Regions from separate parts of the Nocardioides panacihumi genome, predicted to be linked through region 3. Evidence: predicted binding sites of a transcription regulator. Region 3 holds the regulator's gene; each other region holds the start of a gene.
The links. Region 3 encodes LexA, which represses DNA repair genes until DNA is damaged. Its sites were predicted from a motif close to TCGAACANNTGTTCGA; they were not measured.
Positions count from the first base shown of each region.

Region 1: a site for LexA is predicted at 2,241-2,256, ahead of ABD205_RS10855 (SAV_6107 family HEPN domain-containing protein). Genes of this name have one in related genera too.
Region 2: a site for LexA is predicted at 2,230-2,245, ahead of ABD205_RS12165 (DUF222 domain-containing protein). Genes of this name have one in related genera too.
Region 4: a site for LexA is predicted at 1,892-1,907, ahead of ABD205_RS00090 (alpha-ketoglutarate-dependent dioxygenase AlkB). Genes of this name have one in related genera too.

Region 1 is NZ_BAAAPB010000002.1:358,289-362,436, reverse strand. Features, by position in the region: gene ABD205_RS10875 (phytoene desaturase family protein) at 1-467, opposite strand, end outside; gene ABD205_RS10870 (DUF4126 domain-containing protein) at 486-1,076, opposite strand; gene ABD205_RS10865 (YbaK/EbsC family protein) at 1,092-1,574, opposite strand; gene ABD205_RS10860 (hypothetical protein) at 1,631-2,128, shown strand; gene ABD205_RS10855 (SAV_6107 family HEPN domain-containing protein) at 2,320-2,772, shown strand; gene ABD205_RS10850 (class I SAM-dependent methyltransferase) at 2,827-3,534, shown strand; gene ABD205_RS10845 (DUF3040 domain-containing protein) at 3,658-4,077, shown strand.
Region 2 is NZ_BAAAPB010000002.1:624,191-628,338, reverse strand. Features, by position in the region: gene ABD205_RS12170 (acyltransferase family protein) at 1-812, shown strand, start outside; gene ABD205_RS12165 (DUF222 domain-containing protein) at 837-2,078, opposite strand; gene ABD205_RS12160 (META domain-containing protein) at 2,424-2,864, opposite strand; gene ABD205_RS12155 (hypothetical protein) at 3,749-4,148, opposite strand, start outside.
Region 3 is NZ_BAAAPB010000001.1:1,855,402-1,859,549, forward strand. Features, by position in the region: gene ABD205_RS08750 (MXAN_6640 family putative metalloprotease) at 1-393, opposite strand, end outside; gene ABD205_RS08755 (phosphatase PAP2 family protein) at 311-1,168, opposite strand; gene lexA (transcriptional repressor LexA) at 1,373-2,128, opposite strand; gene ABD205_RS08765 (LysM peptidoglycan-binding domain-containing protein) at 2,358-2,723, shown strand; gene ABD205_RS08770 (SpoIIE family protein phosphatase) at 2,986-4,148, opposite strand, start outside.
Region 4 is NZ_BAAAPB010000001.1:15,683-19,830, reverse strand. Features, by position in the region: gene ABD205_RS00100 (MFS transporter) at 1-10, opposite strand, end outside; gene ABD205_RS00095 (DUF2207 family protein) at 135-1,238, shown strand; gene ABD205_RS00090 (alpha-ketoglutarate-dependent dioxygenase AlkB) at 1,246-1,869, opposite strand; gene ABD205_RS00085 (GntR family transcriptional regulator) at 1,984-2,703, shown strand; gene ABD205_RS00080 (hypothetical protein) at 2,700-3,053, opposite strand; gene ABD205_RS00075 (DUF4031 domain-containing protein) at 3,113-3,376, shown strand; gene ABD205_RS00070 (MFS transporter) at 3,483-4,148, opposite strand, start outside.

The sequences.
Region 1 (4,148 bases), on a different contig from region 3:
ACCTCGGCCGGTGGGCTCGATGTGCGCGCCTCGAAGACGTGACGACGCAGGAGCTCCCACACCTCTCCGTAGGAGGCGACGTGGTCGACCCACGCCTGGCCCTGCGGCCGACCGCGCCTGTCCGTCAGCCCGTCGAACGCGGCGAGCTGGGCCGCGCGCGAGCCGCCAGGCAGCCGCAGCGACGTCCTGTCCGCGAAGCGGTGCTCCCGGATCACCTCGACGTGCTCGAGGTCCAGCTCGCGCTCGAGCGGCCGACCCGACTTGCGGAAGAGGTCGCGCACGACGGCCGGGAGGAGCGTCGTCGTGGCCGAGGCGTCCCACACGAACCCGTCCTGCTCGACCGGGCGCAGGGCCCCGCCGAGCGCGGGTGCGGCCTCCAGCAGGGTCACGGCGTGGCCGAGCTTGGCGAGCCGGGCCGCGGCGGCGAGCCCGCCGAATCCGCCGCCGACCACCACCACCCGTGTCACGGGCCGAAACCCTAGCCGTCAGGCCGTCGCCCGCCGCGGGCCCTTGCCCTTCCACCGGCGCCAGCCGCGCCGGATCACCCGGGCCAGGAGGTAGAGCATGCCCAGCCCGGCGATCAAGAGCACGGCCGCGATCGCCGCGGCGGCGTGCGGGTGATGGATGGCGAAGCCGACCACCGCGAGCACCGCGGCGTCCTCGGTGAGGCTGGCGGCGATGTTGCTGAACGGCTCCGGGGAGGTGTTGATGGCCAGTCGGCTGCCGGCCTTCACGGAGTGCGACAGCAGCGCCGTGCCACCGCCGACGACGGCGCTGACAGCCTGGTCGAGCGAGCCGGCGTCCCCGGCCATCAGGACGCCGATGACGGCGGCTACCGTCGGGCGGATCGCCGTCGAGATCGCGTCCCACGTCGAGTCGATGTAGGGGATCTTGTCCGCGACGAACTCCATCGCATACATCACCGCGGCCGCCAGGAGCACCGGCCAGGTGCCGAGCGCGTCGGGGATGTCGGCGAACCCGCCGATGCGGTCCGCGATGCCCAGCACGAGCACGACCAGATAGGCGTTGAGCCCGCTGCCCCAGCCGCTCGTGAAGGTCAGCGCGAGGGTGTCCATGTCCGGGGCGCCCCGTCAGTCCACGTCGATCGCCGTGGCGCCGGTCAGGGCCAGCAGCTCGTCGTACGTCGTCGAGAAGACGGTGGCCGGGTGGCCGGCCGCCGCCCAGAGCACCGGGTGGCGCTGGAGCCAGGTGTCGACGTACGTCGGGATCGGCGCCGGGTGGCCGATGGGGGAGACCCCGCCGATGACCTGGCCCGTGTGCTCCCGCACGAAGTCGGGCTGCGCACGCTTGAGCCGCTCGACGCCGATGCGCTCGGCCGTCGCGGCGGTGTCGACCCGGTGAGCGCCCGAGGTGAGCACCAGCACCGGCGTGCCGCCTGCGTCGAAGACCAGGCTGTTGGCGATCGCGCCGACCTCGCAACCGAGTGCGGCGGCGGCCAGTGCGGCGGTGTGCACCGAGTCGGGCAGAATGACGATGTCACCCGTGCCGCCCCGCTCCGCGTGTTCCTCGCGGAAGCGGACGACGGACGGGTGCTCGGTGAGGTCGGACGTCATGCGCCCGACCCTAGCGATTCCTGGCGGACGAGCGGACGACTGAACGGAGTGCACGAGTGGACGAGCGGCCCGCGTCGCTGACCCTGGCCCTGAGGCTGCTGGCCGCGTTGGTGGTGCTCGGCGCCGTGGCGGTGGTGCTGATCGTCACGCGGCAGGACGACCTGATCCGCTCCTGGGCCGAGGGCAACCCGGCGGTGCGGGAGGTCCTGAACACCCGCGGCCTGGAGGCGGTCAAGGAGGGGTCGGTGCAGCCGCCACGGTTCGTCCCCGTCGCGATCACCCTGTACGTCGTCCTCGCCGGGCTGACCGCGGTGCTGGGCGTGTTCCTCAACAACGGCTACGAATGGGCGCGGCTCGGCATCACCGTCCTGCTGTTCTTCTCCGCCGTCGCGGGGATCGCCGGGCTGCGGGTCGGGCAGCCGGTGGTGTTCGACGTCTGCACCGTCGTCGGCCTCGCACTCTTCGCCGCGATGATGGTGCCGCTCTGGCACCCCGACACGACGGCCTACATCCACGCCGATCCCGAGGCCGAGCCGCTGCGACCGACAGCCTGACTCCGGCCCTGGCTCCTCGCGCCTCCAGGACTGTCGGCGGTCGCTGCTTGACTCCTCTCGACGCCCGATGTGGCCCTTGACCGGGCGGCAGAGCGGCGTTACCGTCTGAATATCGAACACATGTTCGACACTGGTCCGGCGGAGGCGACCTCGACCCCCGCCTCCGCCGGGCCACGGAGAGGAGCACCGCGATGACCCAGGTGACGACCGAGGCCGTGCCGGCCTTCCTGCCCGCCACGACGCACGCCTACCTGCTGCGGTCGGCGTCGTCCCTGGCCGAGGCGATCGAGGCCGACGACGTCGCCACCCGCTATGCATGCGCCCACGTTGCGGCGCTGCAGGCCGCGGCGGCACTGCTGGGCGCCCGCTCCGTCCCGTCCCTCAGTGGTCGCCGTCGACCGCAGCGCAACGCATGGGTCCTGCTCAGCGAGGTGGCTCCAGAGCTCGGGGAGTGGGCGGCGTACTTCTCGGCGGGCGCGGCGAAGCGGGCCGCCGCAGAAGCCGGGTCAACCCGCGCCGTGAGTGCGGTCGAGGCGGACCAGCTGGTCCGCGACGCGGACCGGTTCCTCGCCGTCGTCGAGCAGTCGCTCGGTCTGGTGCCGCATCCCGCCGTCGCCGCGGGGGCTGACCGGCGCGTGGGCTGACCGGCGCGTGGCTGATGCCGCGGACGGGTGCATGCGGGCCACTAGGGTGGTGACATGACCGTCAGCGAACGCCGGGGGAGCGCCCGCACGGCCGTCGTGTGGGACACGCTCCAGCCGATCCTCGACGCCCCGCCGCTCGACGTCCTCGACATCGGTGGCGGCACGGGCGGCTTCGCCGTCCGGGTCGCCGAGCTGGGCCACCGGGTCACAGTCGTCGACCCGAGTCCTGACGCCCTGGCATCCCTTGCGCGCCGTGCGCGCGAGATCGGCGTCGAGGTCGAGGGACGCCAGGGTGACCTGGCGGCGCTCGGAGTGCCTGATTCGGGTGCCGACCTCGTGCTCTGCCACGGGGTGCTCGAGGTGGTCGAGGATCCGGCCGCTGCACTGGCGACGCTGGCCCGGGTGCTCCGCCCCGGCGGACGGCTGAGCCTTCTCGTCGCCCAGCGCAACGCGTCCGTCGTCGCGCGGGCCATGGCGGGCCACTTCGCGCAGGCGCTCGCCATGCTCGACGACACCGGGCCGTCCGGACGCGCGGGGCGGCGCTTCACCTCGGCGGAGGCCGTCGACCTGCTCGCAGGAGCAGGGTTCGCCGTCGACTCGGTGCACGGCGTCCGCGTTTTCGCGGATCTGGTCCCGGGCTCGCTGCTCGATCTCGAGCCCGGTGCACCTGCGGCTCTGGCCGAGCTGGAGCACGCGGTCTCACAGCGTTCAGACTTCCTGCCGCTCGCCGCGCAGCTGCACCTGGTCGCCACGCATCCGTAGACCCCACATTTCGGGGGATGCCATTTTTCCCCACCTGGGTACCGTGGCGACAACCTGCTGCCTAGACTGGTAGTAGACGAATCAACGCGGCGGCACTGCCGCCTCGGACCAGCGGGAGGACCGGTGCCACTCTCGGAAGAGGAGCTGCGGCTGCTTGAGCAGATGGAACGCGCCCTCCTCCAGGAGGACCCGAAGTTCGCGTCGACCCTGCGCGGCACCTCGTTCCGCCGAGCCGCGCGTCGCCGCGCCGTCGTGGCGGGTGTCGTCTTCGTCATCGGCGTCGCTCTGCTGATGACCGGCGTGATCACCCAGCTCCCCGTCGTCGGGATCGTCGGATTCGTCATCATGCTCGGCTCCGCGACGGTCGGCCTTGCGGCACTGCGCTCGAAGCCTGTCGCGCACACCTCGCCCAGTCACCCCAGCCACGGCTTCACCGTCTTCGAAGGCGGGCGTCGCGGTCGAAACCGGCGCACGCACGCTTCGTTCATGGATCGCATGGAGCAGCGCTGGCAGCGTCGTCGGGACGGCAACGCCGGCTGGTGACCCCACCGCCGGCTGGTCACCCCACGCCGAGACGTCAATCCCCACGGTCCGAGACGTCAATCCCCACGGTC
Region 2 (4,148 bases), on a different contig from region 3:
GGGGGGGCCTGCGCACCGGTCAGATCCTCGCGCCTGCGGGCGCAGCCCTCACGTACACCACGAGTCTGTTCGACTGGACCGGCCACGTCTTCGCCACGAAGGACTACTTCAACTACACGTGGTCCCTGTCGGTCGAGGAGCAGTTCTACCTGCTCTGGCCGTTCGCCCTGCTGTGGGGCTATCGCCGCAGTCCCCGCCTGTTCGCCGCGCTCACGGTGTCGCTCATCGCGGTCACCTTGGCGCTCGATCTCTATCTCGGTCTGAGCCGGGACGTGCGCTTCGACCAGCACGAGTACTTCGGGACCGACACCAACGCGCTTCCGATCCTGGTCGGATCGTTGCTGGCGATCGTCGTCCACAACCACTGGCTGTCTCGAACCATGCGTTATCTCGCGTCGGGTGCGACGCTGGCGATCGTCCTCCTGCCTGTCGTGGCTTATCGGAACGACACCGGTCGTCCGTCCCTGGTGATCGTCGCTGGGACGGGACTGACGCTCGTGCTGTTGATCGGAGTCGTGATGCGGCCGCGTTCTGCGGTGGGGTCGCTCCTGGCAAGCGCTCCGCTGCGGTGGCTGGGCGAGCGGTCGTACTCGATCTACCTCTGGAACGTCCTGGTGCGGATCGCGATCCTTGCGCTGCTCGGGCACACCGTCCTGGGAGACATCGCCTGGATCGCGATCTTCATCGTCCTCGCCGAGGCGAGCTTCAGGTACGTCGAACGTCCACTGCGCGCACGACTGGCACGGCGGCGGGGGGAGTCGGGGCCGGCGGTGCTCGGGCTGGTGGAGGCTGGAGCCCCGCGCGTGACGTGAGGGTTGGGGGCTCCGGTCGCCGTCCTATTGGCGTCGGTGGATGTGGATGCGTCCGGGGCGTAGGTGTTCGATCTGGTAGTCGGGGTGGTCGGCGAGGGTGTGGTGGCGGCTGCAGAGGAGTGCGCCGTGGGTCAGGTCGGTGGGGCCGCCGTGTTGCCAGGCGATGAGGTGGGCTGCTTGGGCGGTGGCGGCGGGTCGGTCGCAGGTTTGGACGGCGCAGGTGCCGTGTTGGGTGATGAGCATGGCGAGGCGTTGTTTGGCGTTGTGGAGTCGTGCTTTACGGCCGAGGTCGAGGACCTCGCTGTGGGTGCCGAGGACGGCGGGGATGAGTCCGTGGCGGGCGGCGAGGCGGCGGGCCTGGCCGGGGCTGATGGCCTGACCGGTGTCGAGGTGGGCGGCACGGAGGTCGCCGAGCAGGGTCTGCAGTTCCATGGTGACCACGACGGTGGGTTGGCAGCCGCCGGTCTGGGGCAGTCGGCCGGTGGGGATCCTGTTGAGGAGCTCGATGAGGGCGTGCCCACGGCGTTCCTCGGCGCTGAGTTGTGCTCCGGTGGCGGGGTCGTCGGTCGGGATGGGGTCGGGTCGGCCGGGGTTGAGGAGTGCTTCGAGCATGCGTTGGAGTCGGACCCCGTCGAGCAGGGGGATGCGGAAGCTGCCGGTGGTGGTGGCGGTGACCTCGTCGTGGGTGAGGTTCACGAGGGTGGTGCGGGCGGCGCGTGCTTCGGCGCGGGCCAGCTGGTCGGCGAGGCGGGCGTCGGCGCCGTCGGGGTCGATGACCTCCTCGAGGTGGTCGGCCAGCCGGCGCAGGGTGTGGGTGTCGTGGGTGTGGGCCTGCCCGGCCAGGTACTCCTCCGCCTGAGCCCGAACGCCACCGTCGACCTCCTCGGGCAGGGCGTCCAGGGCGGCCAGGATGACCGTGGCGGAGGCGGCCGGGAACGCCCCGTTCGCGAGCGCCGTCCGGGTCAGCGGGTGCTCCTCCAACCCGCGGGCCAGGCCGATCTGCCGCTTCGCGACACCAGGTGCTATCCGGGTCCGGTCGCAGAGCCAGGCGACCAGGCTGGTCTCACCGTCATAGGCCGCCAGGTCGGAGGAGTCGGCCTGGGCCACCAGGGCCAGGGTGAGCTGCTCCAGCCGCGCCACCGCGGCATAGGCCTCCCGCAGGCACTCACCCAGCTGCTCCGGCGAGAGCGCCCACAACCGATCGACCTCGCCCCCGTCCAGCACCCCGTCCAGCACCTCGTGCAACCGACCCAGGAACCGATGCACCCCATGGGTCCGCGACGCCACAGGCCGACCAGGCGGCTCGGGGTTCACAACACTCATCGGGACTCCACGGATGCACGACACGGACAGAGGAGAACGGTCTGCTGATCGACGTGGAGGTGGAGCCACCGGAGTGACTGACGATCACCATCAACCGTACACGTGTTCGAACAATCTCGCAAGGGCTGTGTGCGATGCCAGTGGAGTTCACCTGATCCTCTCGCCGACTCTGTTGACCCAGGACGGCGATCCGGCGGGCAGGCGCAGTGGCCCGTGAGGCACGCCTCCTGGCTGAACGACCTGATCTGCCGCGATGACCGGGCGAGGTTGAGCACGCCGCCGTCCGGCTCAGCTCTCCTTGGAGAGCTCGATGGTGACGTCGGCCTTGACCATGGTCATCTTCGTGCCGTCGATCGTCGTCGCAACTCCGCTGATGAAGAGGGCGCGCAGCCAGTCATCCTGTGCGGACAGGTCTTCGGCGCACGCCATCATGGTCGACGCCGGTTGCGTCTTCCAGTTCAAGTTCTCCCCGGCGAGCGTGTAGGGCCCCGTCTGGGTGTTGCATCCTGCGGAGACGGCCATGTTGCCACTGTCGAAGACCAACTTGATGCTCGTCCCCTTCACGAGCGTGTGGCCCGTCACGCTTGTCGACACATACGTCGCCCCGGCCAAGTCACTCTCGGTCACCGCGGTGCCCGATGATGCGTCGGATCCGCACGCTGCCGTCCCGGCAAGCATCAGGAGCACGACCACGAACGGCGCGAAGGTGCGCTTCGTCATGGCGGCCATGGTCCCACTGAGACTGCGCACCGCGATCACCGAAATCGGGTGGTGGGAAAGGACCGGCGTATGGAGGCCTGCCCGGAGCCCGGAGGTGATGTCAACGGCACCTGAGACGCGGCTGACCGCGGCAGATGCGGACGTCCGCACATCCGCACCAGCACCCCAAATCGGCCGTGTAGCGACGGCCCCGCTGCCAGAATGCGGTGGGCCTATACAGCAGCGTCCCGGAAGGACGGACACGCAGGTGAACGTCGGCACGTGGCTTCATGGCGGGTCAGCGAGACCGCCGGCGTGGATGCGCATCTGGTTGATTCCGGCATCTGCGCTTGCAGTCTTCGCGGTGACGTCGCATCGTGGCTGGGGCGTCGGGCTGATCGCGGGTGTGGTCTACGGCGCGATGGGTCTTGGGATGGCGATCGCTCCCGGTCGGGTCGGTCCGTGGTGGCGACGCCACCCAATCCTGGACGGCTCACTGCTAGGCCCGCTGACGTTTCTGGCAGGGGCAGGTTGCACGTCATGGCCGCTGCGGACCTGCCTGGTGCTGGGCGTTCTCGGAGCACTCATCGGGGCTGGTACAAGTATCCGACGTGGTCGGCGTGCCACTGGCATGACGCTCGGGTAGCGGCAGATGAGTGCCCCGATTCGGGCTGATGCCTCTATGTTCCAGGGGAACGTGAGCATCTCGCTGACCGGAGACGTAGCACTCGTCTTGTTCGACCTGCTGCATCGCTGGGAAGACGAGGAGCGGGTGAACGCGCCGCAACACGTGGCTGAGCAGATTGCGCTGTGGAACCTGTCGGCCCTCTTGGAGCGAGAACTGAGCGAGCCCTTCCAGCAACTCGACCCGGAGCAGCGTCAGGCGCGCTGCCGGCATCTTCTCCGGCAGGTGGCTACTCGGCGGCGAGCTCGCCGATGGGGAGCGCGGCAGTCTCGACTTCTCCGTCTGAGTCGGTGACCGTGATCGTCTTCGTGCCGAGGTCGATCGACATGTCCTGGACGCTGCCGGCCGGTTTGCCGTACATGGTTCGCCACACGTGGGTGTCGCCGACGACAGCAAGGGTCGAGCTCCACCGCGCCATCTGGTTGTCGTCGAAGACGAGGAGATCGTAGTTCGCGTAGTCGCCCTCGGGGTTGTCGGTGAGGTAGCCGGCCGGCAGAGCGTTGTCGTCGACGTTGATGGCGTAGTGGCCGTCAGCGTCAGTGGCGACCGGCGGAGACTGCCAGGTGGGGACCGTCTCACCCACGGCAACGTGGGAGTCGTCGGCGATGGGGATGTTGACCGAGACCCGG
Region 3 (4,148 bases):
CGACACCGTGGCGTCGTCGGCCCACGCCGGACGCTGGAACTCCGCGTACGCCGAGTTCCGCTGCGTCGACGAGAGCGAGCCCAGCCGCAGCGACAGGTCGCGCAGCGCCAGCGTCGCGTCCTTGCCCTCGCCGGACGTGATCATCGAGCGCGACTCGGACCGCGTCATCGGGCCGAACAGGTCCTTGACCTCGGCGAGCGACGCCTGCGCGTCCTCGGGGGTCGCGGGCACGGAGAGCTGGTCGGTCGCTGCGCTCGCGCCGTCCGCGGTCGGGTCCGCGACCGCGCTCGAGTCGGCCGGCGTCGGGTCCTCAGCTGCCAGTGCCGGGCTCAGCGCTCCGAGGGAGAGGCCTGTCAGCAGCAGGAAGGACAGGGCGGAGCGGCGCAGGCGCATGTGGTCTCCGAGACGCAGGGATGGACGGACGAGTCTCGATGATAGGCGTGAACGGCGCTACCGCCACACATCCCACGAGCACGACGAGCCAACCGACGATGACGTCGAGCGTCCAGTGGTTGCCGGTCCCCACGATGACGGTCGCCGTGATGAGCGCGTGCGACCAGCCGAGCGTGCGCAGCACCCGGTTTCGGCTGACCTCGTGGATGGCGATCGCCACCCACAGCGCCCAGCCGGCGTGCAGCGACGGGAAGGCGGCGAGCTCGTTCGTGAGGTGGCCGAGGCCGCGCGGCGCCGAGGCGTCCGCACCCCACCAGCCCTGCGCCGAGTGCAGGTCGAGCACGTCGACGAAGCCGCCGAGGAACCGCGGCGGCGCGGTCGGCAGCAGGAGGTAGAGGCCGAGTGCCAGGACGGTGGCGACGACGAGCGCGCGTCGCATCGTGACGTAGTCCGAGCGGTGCCGCAGGTAGAGCCACACCAGGACGGTCAGCGTCACGATGTAGTGGGCGGTGGAGTACCAGTACGACCCGAGGAGCCCGACCACGCCGTGGTCGGCGAAGAAGTCGTTGATCGGGTGCTCCCAGTTGAGGCCGACGTACCGCTCGAAGCGGACGAGCTCCCTGGCCCGGTGCAGGGCGGGGGCGAGATCGCCGGACGCCAGCATCCGGGACGACGTGTAGAAGACGTAGAGGACCCCGATCAGCGAGATCTCCAGGAACCCGGCGTAAACGCCTGAGCGCCGCGCGTGCAGCGTCCGCAGGCGTCGCCAGTCCATCCGATCCCCCCTCGGGGCGAAGTAAGGAATCCGAGATTTTCGTCTGTCAGCGTAACCCGAGTCGTCCGTCGGTTTCTTCCCGGTTTATCGCAACCCAGGGACATTTCGGGGTGATCCCTGTGCCCGTCCTCGACCTCGTAGGGGCGGCTGACGACGATCGGCCCCGCCGGGAGGTGGCGGGGCCGATCGTCGTCAGGTGGGTCGTCAGAGGCTGCGGAGCACCGCGGTGACCTTGCCGAGGATGGTGGCGTGGGTGCCGTCGATGGGCTCGTACGCCGGGTTGTGCGGCAAGAGCCAGACCTTCCCGTCCTTCTTCTTGTAGGTCTTGACCGTCGCCTCGCCGTCGATCATCGCGGCCACGATCTCGCCGTTCTCGGCGTTGGGCTGCTGCCGGATGACGACGTAGTCGCCGCTGCAGATGGCCGCATCGATCATCGAGTCGCCGGAGACCTCGAGCAGGTAGAGCGTGCCGTCGCCGACGAGCTCCTTCGGAAGCGGGAAGACCGCCTCGGTGTGCTGCTCCGCGAGGATCGGGCCGCCCGCGGCGATCCGGCCGATGAGAGGCACGTACTGAGCCGGGGGAGCGGCGTCGCCGATGCCGGTCTCGTCGAACGATGTCTCCTCCGCGGCGCTGATCGACTTGCGCGCGGCCAGCACCTCCGGGAGGAAGACCTCGAGGGCGCGCGGCCGGTGCGGGTCGCGCTTGAGGAAGCCCTTCTCCTCGAGCACCTTCAGCTGGTGGGCGACGCTGCTCGTGCTCGTGAGACCGACGGCTGCGCCGATCTCCCGCATGCTCGGCGGATAGCCGCGCTGCTCGATGCAGTCCTTCAGGTGGGCGAGGATCCGCTGTTGGCGCGGGGTGAGTCCGGTCGCGTCGGGCGGGCCGTCCGGCAACTCGCTCACCGGGCGCCCCGACGCGCCGGCCTGCCTGCTGCCCCGGCCGGGGGTCTGGGTGCTCATGGGCCCACGGTAGACCCTGCGCGGGCCCGACTTCAAACATCTGTTCGAACCCGCGTGTCTCGAAGAAATGTTCGACGCAGCCCTTGAAATCGTTCGAACACCTGATCTAGTCTCGCTCATGTGTTCGATCGAACAGGTGATCGATCAGCGGGGCCGACGAGGACTGTCGGTGGTCGCCGATAGACATCTTCCGACGGACGAAGAAGCCCTACTTCCCCAGGAGCTGACGATGAGCACGATGATTCTGACCCCGACCCGCGTGATCCCGACCCGCGTCGCTACGCCGGCTCGTCCGGCCGCCCGACGGTCGGCCGTGCGGCTGACGCGTCGCGGACGCGCCGTGGTCTTCCTCATCGGCTTGGCGGTCGCCCTGGTCGCGGGTTTCGTGCTGGCCGCAGGCTCGACCGCGACCGAGCGTCCCGAGTCGACGACCACGATCCAGGTCGGTCCGGGGGAGACGCTGTGGGACATCGCGCAGAGCGTGGCCGTCCGCGGGCACACCGCCGACATGGTGGAGCACATCAAGGACCTCAACGGACTCTCCGGCGGCGCGCTTCAGGCCGGGCAGCAGCTCCGCGTCCCGCTCGCTCGATGAGCGCCAGCGGATCACGACCACCCGCGAGCCACGCGGGGACAACTGAATAGGTGCGACTTCTGCCGGCTGACTCGACCCCAGCCGGTGGGATCAACGGGGAGCCCTGTCATGCAGGGCCGAGGGGCGGAGCCGCTGGGAAGACGGCTCCGCCCCTCAGACCATTTCGGCGTTCGGCACTTCGGCGTTCGGCACGTCGGTGTTCGCATCGGCGATGCGACACGCGCGCGCCGCAGAGCGCGGACGGACCTCGGGCCGACCCGGGTCAGACGGTGACGTCGACGACGAGGATGGCGACGTCGTCGTCGCTGGCGCCGCCGAGCATGGCGAGCTCCTGCGCAAGGCCCTCGGTGGTGAGGTCGACGCCAGCGCGGACCGCGTCGGCCAGGCGTTCGAGCCCCTTCTCGATCAGCTCGCCGCGACGCTCCACGAGTCCGTCGGTGACCAGCACGAGACGGTCTCCGGGTCGCAGGCCGATGGTCTGTGGCTGGTGTGCGATGCCGACACCGAGCAGGGTGCCCGGCGTCTCGACGTACGACGTCTCGCCGTCGCGGCAGATCAGCAGCGGCAGGTGCCCTCCGCTGACGATCTCGAGGCTTCGGCGATCCGCGCTGACCCGGGCGATGCAGGCGGTGGCGATGAGCTCGGCGTCGTTGCGCTCGAGGAGGGTGTCCACCCGGTCGAGCACCTCGGCCGGTGTGTAGCCGTCGTATGCGTAGGCCCGCAGCGAGTAGCGCAGCTCGGCCATCACTACGGCGGCCTCGAGCGAGTGGCCCTGCACGTCGCCGATCACGAGGAGGCAGTCGTCGTGGATGTTGAAGGCGTCGAAGAAGTCGCCGCCGACCTCCGCGTGGCGCTGCGAGGCGCGGTAACGCGCCGCGATGCTGAGACCGCTCGGCTGCGGCAGCACCGCGGGCAGCAGGCTGCGCTGCAGCAGCATGGCGGTCTGGTGCTCGCGCTCGAGGGCCAGGAGGTTGTCCACCGCGACCGACGTGAGCTGGGCGAGGCGTTCCACCAGTCCTTCGACGGCCTCGGTCAGGTGCGTCCGCGGGACGGCGATGAAGCCGAGCTGCGCCCCGGCTCCGAAGACGGGCCACAGCGCCCACTCGTCGCCGGCCGCGACCGGGAGGACGTCTGACCACGGGAGGACTGCGGACCGGACCGGCGGCCGCTGGGCGGCCGCCAGGAGTGCGTCCGCCCGGTCCTCGTCGAGGACGGTGCCCGAGGTCTCGCCCCCGGCGCCAGCGGCCGCCCACAGAGCCGTCTGCTCGTGGCGGATCAGGACGGCGGTGGCCGCGTCGGTGACCTCGGCCGCAGCCCACGCCGCGGCCTCGGCGAGCCGCGGCATGGTGGTCGCGAGGTGCAGTCGTACGGCGGCCCGGTTGAGCCGGCTGGTCCGGGTCGCCAGCTCCTCGGCGTTGCGGCGCG
Region 4 (4,148 bases), 1.8 Mb from region 3:
GTGCTGTCATCGTCGACACGAGATCATGCAATCACCTGGCACACCTGTCACTCGAATCAATTCCGGCGCTCACGCGCGAGATGGCCCCTGTGTGTCATGCGGCCGATGGTCCGCGCCCCCTAGGCTGCGTTGGCGTGAAGCGGATCGCTGCGTACGTCGCAGGCATCGCCGCGATCGCCGGACTGCTCTGCCTGCCGGCGATCTGGAGCGGCGACGCCTCCTCGGGCGCGCGCCCCGACCTGCCGTGGAAGGCCCGCTGGGACGCCGTGCTCGGCACGAGGCCCCTGGTCCTCGTCGTGGTCGTGCTGGCGGGTCTCGTCGCGGCGGTGGTGGCCGGCCGGATCGGGGCGGAGTCGGGCGAGCGTGCGCCGTCGTACGCGCGCCGCGACGCGCCACCTGACGGCATCGGCCCCGCCCAGGCGGTCCACGTGCTCGGCGAGCGGGTGACCACCCGCACCTACGTCGGCACCCTCCTGCACGCCGCGCACCTCGGCGCGGTCTCCCTGCGCCGCGACGACGCGGGCTGGGTCCTCACGCGGGGTCATGACGCGCCCGTCGACGAGGTCACGCGGCTCGCCTACGAACCGCTGCTGGAGGCGGGCCCGTTCCACGCCTCGCGGACGAGTGCCGAGGCGGGGGCCGCACTCGACGGTGCGATCCAGCGCGTGCGCAGCGAGACGAGGGCGTGGGGCGTCCGCTCGGGCACCATGGGCCGACTGGGGCTCACCGGGGGCTGCGGGGTGCTCCTGGTGGTCGGGATCGCCCTGGTGGGCGCCTGCGTGGTGCTGCAGCCGTTCGGCATGTCGATGCTCGGGCTGCTCCCGGGGGCGCTGGTCGTCGGCGCGGTCTCGGCTGCGCGCGCAGGTGCCGGCACGCGCCACACCCGTCGCGGCCGGGAGCTGTGGTCGCGGGTCGGCGGCTTCCGACAGACCCTGACGACGCCGTCGAGCAGGCACCGCTTCGGCTTCTCCGGGCGGGAGGAGCTCTACACGGCGTACGTCCCGTGGGCCGTGGCCTTCGGCTGCACGCGGCAGTGGGCGCAGAAGTATCGCAGCGAGGTGGGCGTGGAGCCGCCGGTGCCGCCCTTCCTCGGGGCCTACAGCGGTGAGCACACCGGTGACCACGTCGACGCGGTGGTGCACAGTCTCAGCAGCACGGTGACCGACGCGATCGCGACGGCGGCCGCCGGCAGAGGCTCCTCCGGTGGGGCCGGCGCCACCGCGGGCCGCTGGGACTAGCGCCGCGCTAGAACACGTTCAGCGGCCGGAACTGCACCGAGATCCGCGGGCCCGCGTGGGCGACCTTGGGCACCGCGTGCTCCCACGTGCGCTGGCAGGAGCCGCCCATCACGACGAGGTCGCCGTGCCCCATCTCGACCGCGATCGACCCGCGCCCGCTCGTCGGCGCTCCGCCGCGGGGTCGCAGGCACAACCGGCGCGGGTCGCCGAGCGAGACGATGGCGACCATCGTGTCCTGCGACCTGCCTCGCCCGATCGTGTCGCCGTGCCAGGCGACGGAGTCGCGGCCGTCGCGGTAGTAGCAGCAGCCGGCCGTGCGGAACGGCTCGCCGAGCTCGGCGCGGTAGTGCTCGCTCAGGGCGTCGCGCGCCTCGTCGAGCACCGGGTGGGGCAGGGCGTCTCCGGCGAGGTAGGTGTGCACCAGCCGGGGCACGTCGACCACGCGGTCGTACATCTCCCGCCGCTCCGCGCGCCACGGCACCGCCTCGACCAGTCGCGCGAATACGTCGTCGGCCCGCGGCAGCCAGTCGCGATGGACGTCCACCCACGCCCCGCGGGACAGGGGTGTGCGCTCCAGCCGGTCGAAGCCGATGCCGGGCGGCGCCTCGAACAGAGAGCCCTGGAACTCCATGGGTGCCACTCTACGCCCTCCTTCGAACAGGTGATCGAACGATTTCCCCGGTGAGCCGCACGAGTCCGCCAGATCCACGGACAAGGCGGCGCTGATTTACCTACGCTGGCCCGCGTGGAGAACGTGCTGGCGCCTGGGGGGCGCGCGCTCAAGCACGAGAAGATCCGTGAGTACGTCCGTGCGCTCGTCGCCGACGAGCTGCCCGGCTCACCCGCTCCGTCCGAGCGCGAGCTGGTGAACCGTTTCGGCGTCGCCCGGATGACGGTGCGCCAGGCGCTCGACGCGCTGGTGGGCGAGGGTCTGCTCGAGCGGATGCCCGGCCGAGGGACGTTCGTCGCCCGGCCGCGGCGCGTCTCGACGCCGGTGCTGTCCTTCAGCGAGGAGATGACCCGCCGGGGGATGGTGGCCGAGTCGCAGACCCTGCTGATCCGTGTCGAGCAGGCACGCGCCGGCGTGGCGCGGTCGCTCGGCATCACCGAGGGCGATGCCGTCATCCACTGGAGGCGCCTGCGGCGCGCGGACGGTGCTCCGCTGTGCGTGGAGGACGCCTACCTCAACGAGGTGCTGCTGCCCGGTTTCATGCAGGGCCCCATGCCGATCAGCCTGTACGACGAGCTACGCGTCCGCGGCCTGCGCCCGACCTGGGTCGAGGACGCCGTCACCGCCGACGTCGTGATGGGCGACGAGGCGGCGCTGCTGGGTCTCTCGCCCGGCTCGTCGGTCGTCCGCAAGCACCGCCGCGCGCTGGCCGACGACAGGGCCGTCGAGGTGTCGCGGGCGGCGTTCCGTGCCGACCGGTACACGCTGCGCGTCAGCCTCGGCAGCAGCGACTAGCGGATCTCCAACCGGCCGAGCGGTGCGATCACGTCGCCGCTCTCCTCGCAGACCCAGACCGGGTCCGGACCGCCGAGGTCGGGGGAGATGTAGAGCGAGTGCTCCGGCGTCTCGCGGGGGCACCCGTGGCACAGAGGCCACCGGCTCCCGCTCTCGAACAGCGCATCCTGGACGTCCTGCGCGACGAGCCCGGCGACGTACTGCGCCCCTTCAGGCCACTGGTCGGCCCACCAGCCGCGCTCGGAGACGGCGTCCTCCAGCGCGTTCACGGCGTCGGCGGTCGCCTGTCCACGGGTTTGCAGGTCGGCGAGGACGAGGGCACGGGCCTCGAACAGCAGTGCGGCATCCATCACCTCCATGGTCCCGCAGGGGCCAAACGCCGCTGCGACGCTGGCCCGATACTGGGCGGGTGATCCTCATCGACCCCCCGCTGGTCCACGCCCACGGTCGGCTCTGGTCGCACCTGGTGAGCGATGAGTCCTACGACGAGCTGCACGCCTTCGCGTCCACCATCGGCATCCCGGCGCGCGGCTTCGACCGGGACCACTACGACGTCCCGGCCGAGCGGTACGACGACGTGGTCGCCGCCGGCGCCGTCGCGGTCAGCAGCCGCGAGCTCGTGCAGCGGCTGCGGGCGGCCGGCCTCCGCCAGCGCAAGACTCGCCCCAGCTGACCCCGTTCTTCTGCCGAGACGTCAATCCGTCCGGTCCGAGACGTCAATCCGTATCCACGGATCGACGTCTCGGACCGGACGGATTGACGTCTCGGCAGAAGGGGTGTCAGATGCCGAGCGGGGCTTCCGTGGCCTGCTGGGCGTCGCCCAGGGCGACCGCCTCCTCGACGGTCGGCGCCCCGGCGGCCGCCCGGCCGCGGCGGGTCAGCGCCAGGCCGGGAAGGGCGATGACCAGGCCCATGAGGCCGGCCAGGGCGAAGCCCCAGGACCAGCCGCCGTGGTCGAGCGCGAGGCCGATGATGGGCGCGCCGACGGCGCTGCCGAACGTCAGCGCCGAGCCGTGCCAGCCCATCGCCTCGCCACGCACGCTCGCCGGCACGCTGCGCGAGAGGTCGTCGACAGTGGCGGTGATGGTGGGCGCGCAGAAGACGCCCGAGAGGGTCAGCAGGAGTGCGAACCAGAACAGGTTGCCGTCGGGAGCCAAGGCGACCAGCGCGGTGGTGCCGGCGAGGCCGACGAGCAGCGCGGCGGCCGACGGGTGGCGGTGCAGGGCGCCGTACACGATGCCGCCGATGGCCGAGCCGGCTCCCCACAGGGCGAGCGTCCACCCGATCGCCGTGGTCTGGTCCCAGTCCCGCAGCGCGGCCACCGTGGAGAGGTCCTCGCCGGTGAGGATGACCGTGCTCGTGACGGCGATGACCAGGACCATGACGACCGACGGGGTCATCCACGACCGGACCGACACCTTCCCGGCCGAGAGGTCGGAGTGCTG